2 regions of the Streptomyces sp. NPDC085596 genome follow, and region 1 is predicted to be linked to the other one. Evidence: riboswitches for the same ligand, from Rfam matches in the RefSeq annotation. Region 1 holds a riboswitch; the other holds the start of a gene.
The links. A riboswitch is a leader RNA that binds a small molecule or an ion and turns the genes downstream of it on or off. The one in region 1 is predicted to bind cobalamin.
Positions count from the first base shown of each region.

Region 2: another riboswitch for cobalamin. It lies ahead of ACIGA3_RS27210 (ribonucleoside-diphosphate reductase subunit alpha); the one in region 1 lies ahead of metE (5-methyltetrahydropteroyltriglutamate--homocysteine S-methyltransferase).

Region 1 covers NZ_JBITTC010000003.1:157,241-160,733, forward strand. The annotation lists gene ACIGA3_RS10735 (amidohydrolase) at 5-1,333, shown strand; cobalamin riboswitch at 1,435-1,664, shown strand; gene metE (5-methyltetrahydropteroyltriglutamate--homocysteine S-methyltransferase) at 1,827-3,493, shown strand, end outside.
Region 2 covers NZ_JBITTC010000011.1:63,896-67,388, forward strand. The annotation lists gene ACIGA3_RS27210 (ribonucleoside-diphosphate reductase subunit alpha) at 1-1,661, opposite strand, end outside; cobalamin riboswitch at 1,789-1,938, opposite strand; gene mctP (monocarboxylate uptake permease MctP) at 2,116-3,493, opposite strand, start outside.

The DNA of each region.
Region 1 (3,493 bases):
CGCCGTGAGCAGCGACCAGTCCCGTCCGTCCGTGACCGTGGGCGGTGGTGTTCCGCCCGGTCTGGACGCCCTGCTGGCGTCCACCGCCGAGCTCTATCTCGACCTGCACCGGCACCCCGAGCTGTCCGGCGCCGAGGAGCGCACCGCCGCCCGGTTCGCGGACCGGCTGACGGCCGACGGCTTCCGTGTGCTGCGCGGTGTCGGCGGCCACGGGGTCGCCGCCGAACTCGTCAACGGCGACGGTCCGGCCGTGCTGCTGCGCGCCGAGCTGGACGCGCTGCCGGTGGCCGAGGAGACCGGCGTCCCGTACGCGAGCACCGCGACCGCGCCGGGCCCGGACGGGCGGCCGGTGCCGGTGATGCACGCCTGCGGCCATGACGCCCATCTGGCGTGCGCGGCCGCCGCCGCCCGCTGGCTCGCCGAGCACCGGGACCGCTGGCGCGGCACTTTGCTGGTCGTCGGGCAGCCCGCCGAGGAGACGCTGAGCGGTGCCCGCGCGATGCTGGAGGACGGCCTGTACGACCGGATCACCGCGCCGGACGTGGTCCTCGCCCAGCACACGGCCGCGTTCCCGGCCGGGATGGTGGCGCACGCGGACGGGCCGCTGATGGCGGGCAGCGTGACGCTGGAGGTGGTCTTCGAGGGGGACGGCGGACACGCGGCCACCCCTCATCTGACGGCCGATCCGCTGCTCGCGGCGGCCGGCGCGGTGACCCGGCTCCCGGCCGTCGCCGCCCGCGAGACGGACCCGGCCGAGCGGCTGGTGGTCACCGCGTCCTCGCTGCGGGCCGGGGACACCGGGCGCTCCGGGAACGTGATAGCCACCCACGCCGAGCTGCGGGTCACCGTACGCGCCCTCTCGGAGGCGGCGCTCGTACGGGGCACGGCGGCGGTGGAGCGGGTGGTGCGCGCAGAGGCCGCCGCGGCCGGGCTGCCGCCCCGGGTCACCGTGCGCGAGCTGACCCGCTCCGGCGTCACCCGGCCCGACCCGGGCGTCACGGCCGCCGTCCGCGCCGCCCACCAGGCGGCTTTCGGCGCCGCCCGCGTCACGGGCTGGCCGGCCTCCGCGGCGACCGAGGACTTCCCGCTGCTCACCGGCGCGGGCGGCCATCTGCACGGCCGGCCCGGCATCCGGGGCGCCTACTGGATGCTCGGCTCGGTCGGCCCGACCCAGTGGGCGGCGGCCCCCGGCACCGGACCGGCGGAGAAGTTCCGGAGCCTCCCCGGCAACCACTCCCCCCGCTATCTGCCCAGCGTCCGCCTCACCCTGGACACCGGCACGGCCGCGCTGGTGACGGCGGCACTCGCCCAGCTGGGACCGGCGGCGGGGTAATCCCGTTGTCCCACAGCCTGGTCGGGCCGGACGGCGGCACGCGTGGCCCGGATCACCATCCGAATGCCGGACGGTACCGGCGACGGAAGGCCACGGCCCGTAGGCTGACCTGTGCAGCTGGTTCGCCCCGTCCGCCAGACGGGGTGTCGTAAGAGGGAACCCGGTGGGAATCCGGGACTGCCCCGCAGCGGTGAGCGGGAACGACCGCCGTCATACGCACTGGGTCCGACGCACGGACCTGGGAAGCGACGGCCACTAGGTGTCTCGTACGGCTTTTCCGTACGCGACGCGCCCGTGAGTCCGAAGACCTGCCATCTGCCCGTGCGCGAACCACTCGCGTGCGGAATTCCGGTGACCTCGAGGGCGGGTCGGCGTACACACCAGACGGACCACCGCGCCGTGCCGCGCGGCCGCGTACCCGCTGGTCGTCACCCCTTCACGTGCTCGTCCCGTCGCCGGGATCTCAGGGATTCATCTCGTGAAGGAGATCTCCGTGACACCGAAGTCCGCAGCCGCGGCAGCACGGTCCACCGTGTACGGCTACCCGCGTCAGGGCCCGGACCGGGAACTGAAGAAGGCCATCGAGGGCTACTGGAAGGGCCGCGTCGACGCCGACGCCCTGAGGGCCACCGCCGCGGACATCCGCCGCGCCAACTGGCAGGCGCTCGCCGAGGCGGGTGTCGACGAGGTCCCGACCGGGGACTTCTCGTACTACGACCACGTACTGGACACCACGGTCATGGTCGGTGCGATCCCGGCCAGGCACCGGGCGGCCGTCGCCGCCGACCCGCTCGACGGCTACTTCGCCATGGCGCGCGGCACGCAGGACGTGCCGCCGCTGGAGATGACCAAGTGGTTCGACACCAACTACCACTATCTGGTGCCCGAGTTGGGTCCGGACACGGTGTTCTCCGCCGACTCCGCCAAGCAGGTCGCGGAGCTGAAGGAGGCCCTCGCCCTGGGTCTCGCCGCCCGGCCGGTGCTGGTCGGCCCGGTCACCTACCTCCTGCTGGCCAAGCCCGCGCCCGGTGTCGCCGCCGACTTCGATCCGCTGACCCTGCTGGACCGGCTGCTCCCGGTGTACGCCGAGGTGCTGGCCGACCTGCGCGCGGCCGGGGCCGGGTGGGTGCAGCTGGACGAGCCCGCGCTGGTGCAGGACCGTACTCCGGCCGAGCTGAACGCCGCCGAGCGCGCCTACCGTGACCTGGGTGCGCTCACCGACCGGCCGAAGCTGCTGGTCGCCTCGTACTTCGACCGGCTGGGCGAGGCGCTGCCGGTGCTGGCGAAGGCGCCGGTCGAGGGTCTGGCGCTGGACTTCACCGAGGCCGCGGCCGCCAACCTGGACGCGCTCGCCGCCGTCGGCGGGCTGCCCGGCAAGCGGCTGGTCGCCGGTGTCGTCAACGGCCGCAACATCTGGGTCAACGACCTGTCGAAGTCCCTCGCCACCCTGGGCACCCTGCTCGGGCTGGCCGACCGGGTCGACGTCGCCCCCTCCTGCTCCCTGCTGCATGTCCCGCTGGACACCGGCGCCGAGCGGGACATCGAACCGCAGATCCTGCGCTGGCTGGCCTTCGCCCGGCAGAAGACCGCCGAGATCGTCACCCTGGCCCAGGGGCTGGCACACGGCACGGACGCGATCGCCGCCGAACTCGCCGCGAACCGGGCCGACCTGGCCTCCCGCACCGGCTCCCCCCTCACTCGTGACCCGGCCGTCCGGGCTCGGGCGGAAGCCGTCACGGACGCCGACGCCCGCCGCGCCCAGCCGTACGCCGAGCGGGCCGCCGCCCAGCGCGCCCACCTCGGCCTGCCGCTGCTGCCGACGACCACGATCGGCTCGTTCCCGCAGACCGGCGAACTGCGCACCGCCCGCGCCGACCTGCGCGCGGGCCGGATCGACACGGCCGGGTACGAGGAGCGCATCAAGGCGGAGATCCAGGAGGTGATCTCCTTCCAGGAGAAGACCGGCCTGGACGTCCTGGTGCACGGCGAGCCCGAACGCAACGACATGGTGCAGTACTTCGCCGAGCAGCTCACCGGCTACCTCGCCACCCAGCACGGCTGGGTCCAGTCCTACGGCACCCGCTACGTCCGCCCGCCGGTCCTGGCCGGCGACATCTCCCGGCCGGAGCCGATGACGGTCCGCTGGACGACGTACGCCCA
Region 2 (3,493 bases), on a different contig from region 1:
TCGGCGGACGCCTCGTAGGAGGCCAGCATGATCCGCTCGGCGATCTTCGTCGACAGCGCCTTCGCCTCGGGGGAGTCGAAGGGGACGCGCAGCTTGAAGAAGACGTCCTGGAGACCCATCGCGCCGAGGCCCACCGGGCGCCACTTGGCGTTGGAACGGCCCGCCTGCTCGGTCGGGTAGAAGTTGATGTCCACGACCCGGTCGAGGAAGGTCACGGCCGTACGGACGGTCTCGTCCAGCCGCGCCCAGTCGATGTCACCGTCCACCACGAAGGCGCCCAGGTTCACCGAGCCGAGGTTGCAGACCGCGGTCTCCCCGTCGTCGGTGACCTCGAGGATCTCCGTGCACAGGTTGGAGGAGTGGACCACGTTGCCCGGCAGCGCCGTCTGGTTGGCGGTGCGGTTGGCGGCGTCCTTGAAGGTCATCCAGCCGTTGCCGGTCTGCGCGAGGGTGCGCATCATGCGGCCGTACAGCTCGCGGGCCGGCATGGACTTCTTCGCCAGGCCCGACGCCTCGGCCTTGCGGTAGGCGGCGTCGAACTCCTCGCCCCACAGGTCGACCAGCTCGGGCACGTCCGCCGGGGAGAACAGCGACCACTGCTCATCCGCGTTGACCCGGCGCATGAACTCGTCCGGAATCCAGTGCGCGAGGTTCAGATTGTGCGTACGGCGCGCGTCCTCACCGGTGTTGTCGCGCAGCTCCAGGAACTCCTCGATGTCGGAGTGCCAGGTCTCCAGGTACACCGCGGCCGCGCCCTTGCGCCGTCCGCCCTGGTTGACTGCGGCCACCGAGGCGTCCAGCGTCTTCAGGAACGGCACGATGCCGTTGGAGTGCCCGTTGGTGCCCCGGATCAGCGAACCCCGGCTGCGGATGCGGGAGTAGGACAGGCCGATACCGCCGGCGTGCTTGGAGAGGCGGGCGACCTGGTGGTAGCGGTCGTAGATCGAGTCCAGCTCGTCCAGCGGGGAGTCCAGCAGGTAGCAGGACGACATCTGGGGGTGCCGCGTACCGGAGTTGAACAGGGTGGGGGAGGACGGCAGGTAGTCCAGGCGGCTCATCAGGCCGTAGAGCGCGGCGACCTCGTCCACGGCGGGGGCGCTGTCGTTCTCCGCGAGACCGCTCGCCACGCGCAGCATGAAGTGCTGGGGCGTCTCGATCACCTTGCGGGTGATGGGGTGGCGCAGCAGGTAGCGGCTGTGCAGGGTGCGCAGGCCGAAGTAGCCGAAGCGGTCGTCGGCGCCGGTGTCGATCAGGGCGTCAAGACGGGCGGCGTGCAGCGTCACGAAGTCGGCGGTGCGGTCGGCGACCAGGCCCTCGCGGTGGCCCACGGTCACCGACTCGGTGAAGCACGTCACGCCCTGCGAGGCGGCCTCGGCGCGGATGGAGAGAGTGAGCAGCCGGGCGGCCAGCCGGGAGTACGCGGGGTCCTCCGAGATCAGACCGGCGGCGGACTCGGTGGCCAGCTCGCGCAGCTCCGCCTCGTCGGCGCGCGCCGACCGGCCGCGCAGCGCGGCGGCCGCGACCCGTCCGGGGTCCGCGTCGGGGAGGTCGGCGGTCAGCTCGGTCAGGGTCCGCAGCAGCGCGGCGCCGGGGCCGTCGTTCTCCACAGGGGCCTCGGTCGCCGGGGTGGCTGAAGCCGGATCGGCAGGCGCGATGGTCACGTGGGGCTCTCCCTCGCTGGGCACGGGGGCCTGGCGGAGGGCTTGGGGGAGGCACGAGCGCGCACGGCGTCGCGTCCACCGGCCCACTCCACGAGGCCCGGACGTCTTCGAGCACCCGGGCCGGACGGCCGGGCGCGCCGCTGTCGACAGGTCCTCGGACTGACTCTGGCGTGCACGAAGCACGCAAGTACACCGTTGCGGGACAGTTCCGGATTCGCACCGGATTCCCCTGCGACGACAGCGAGCACGAGCATACATCTAGTGCCGGGCTGTCGTGTCACCCCCAGATGTTGTGTCTGTTGTGTGTCGCGGTGGCTTCAGAGGGTCAACTCGTAAGCGAGCAGAGTGATGTCGGGCAGGGCCGGCAAGGGCTCCATGACCGCGAGTGTGTACGACGACGGGCCGCCGTAGCTCTCGCATTACGGCGGCCCGTGGCCGGGTGGAACCGGGACCCTTAGTGGGTGCTGCCCGCCGTCGCCGGGGGCAGTTCGGCCTCGACGCCGGGGTCGCCCGCGTCGGCCGTGTAGTCCCCGGGGCTGGTCTCGTCGATGCCGTCGGGGGCCTTCACGGCCTTCAGGACGAAGGTCCCGACCACCGTGACCACGACGTTCAGCACGAACGCCGTGAGGCCGATGTAGCCGATCTCACCGATGCCGGGGATCTCCTTGGCCGAGCCGCCGAAGTGCTTCTGGGTCGGCGAGGCGACCCCGTAGGCGGCGAGCGTGCCGTAGAGCATGCCGACCGCCCAGCCCGCCAGCAGCGCCCAGCGGTGGAACCAGCGGGTGAACAGGCCGCCGACCAGGGCCGGGAAGGTCTGGAGAATCCAGATGCCGCCCAGCAGCTGGAAGTTGATCGCCACCGTCTTGTCCATGGTGAGGACGAAGACCAGCGCGCCCACCTTCACCAGCAGCGAGACCAGCTTGGAGACCTTGGTCTCCTGCTCGGGCGTCGCGTCGGGCTTGATGAAGTCCTTGTAGATGTTGCGGGTGAACAGGTTCGCGGCCGCGATCGACATGATCGCCGCCGGGACCAGCGCGCCGATGCCGATCGCCGCGAAGGCCACGCCCGCGAACCAGTCCGGGAACATGTTCTCGAACAGCTGCGGGATCGCCAGCTGGCCGTTGGTGACCTTCACCCCGGCCGCGATCGCCATGAAGCCCAGCAGGGCCAGCAGGCCGAGCATCAGGGAGTACAGCGGCAGGATCGTGGTGTTGCGCCTGATCACGTCACGGCTCTTGGAGGAGAGGGTCGCGGTGATCGAGTGCGGGTACATGAACAGCGCGAGCGCCGAACCGAGGGCCAGCGTGGCGTACGTCCACTGGCCCGCCGGGGCCGGGACGATCCCGCCCGCGCCGGCGGCGGCGTACTTCTCGCCCGCCTTGGCGAAGATCTCGTCGAAGCCGCCCAGCTTGATCGGGATGTAGATGATCGCCACCGCGATGACGATGTAGATCAGCGTGTCCTTCACGAACGCGATCATCGCCGGGGCGCGCAGACCCGAGGAGTAGGTGTAGGCCGCCAGCACACCGAAGGCGATCAGCAGCGGCAGGTCCTTCACGAACCAGTTGGTGTCCTCACCGCCGCCCACGCCCATCACGTCCAGCACCGCCTGGATGCCGACGAGCTGGAGCGCGATGTACGGCATGGTCGCCAGGATGCCGGTGACCGCCACCGCCAGCGACAGCCCCTTGGAGCCGAACCGGCCGCGCACGAAGTCGGAGGTGGTGACATAGCCGTGCCGGTGCGAGACCGACCACAGCCGGGGCAGGAACGTGAAGATCAGCGGGTACACCAGGATCGTGTACGGCACCGCGAAGAACCCGGCCGCGCCG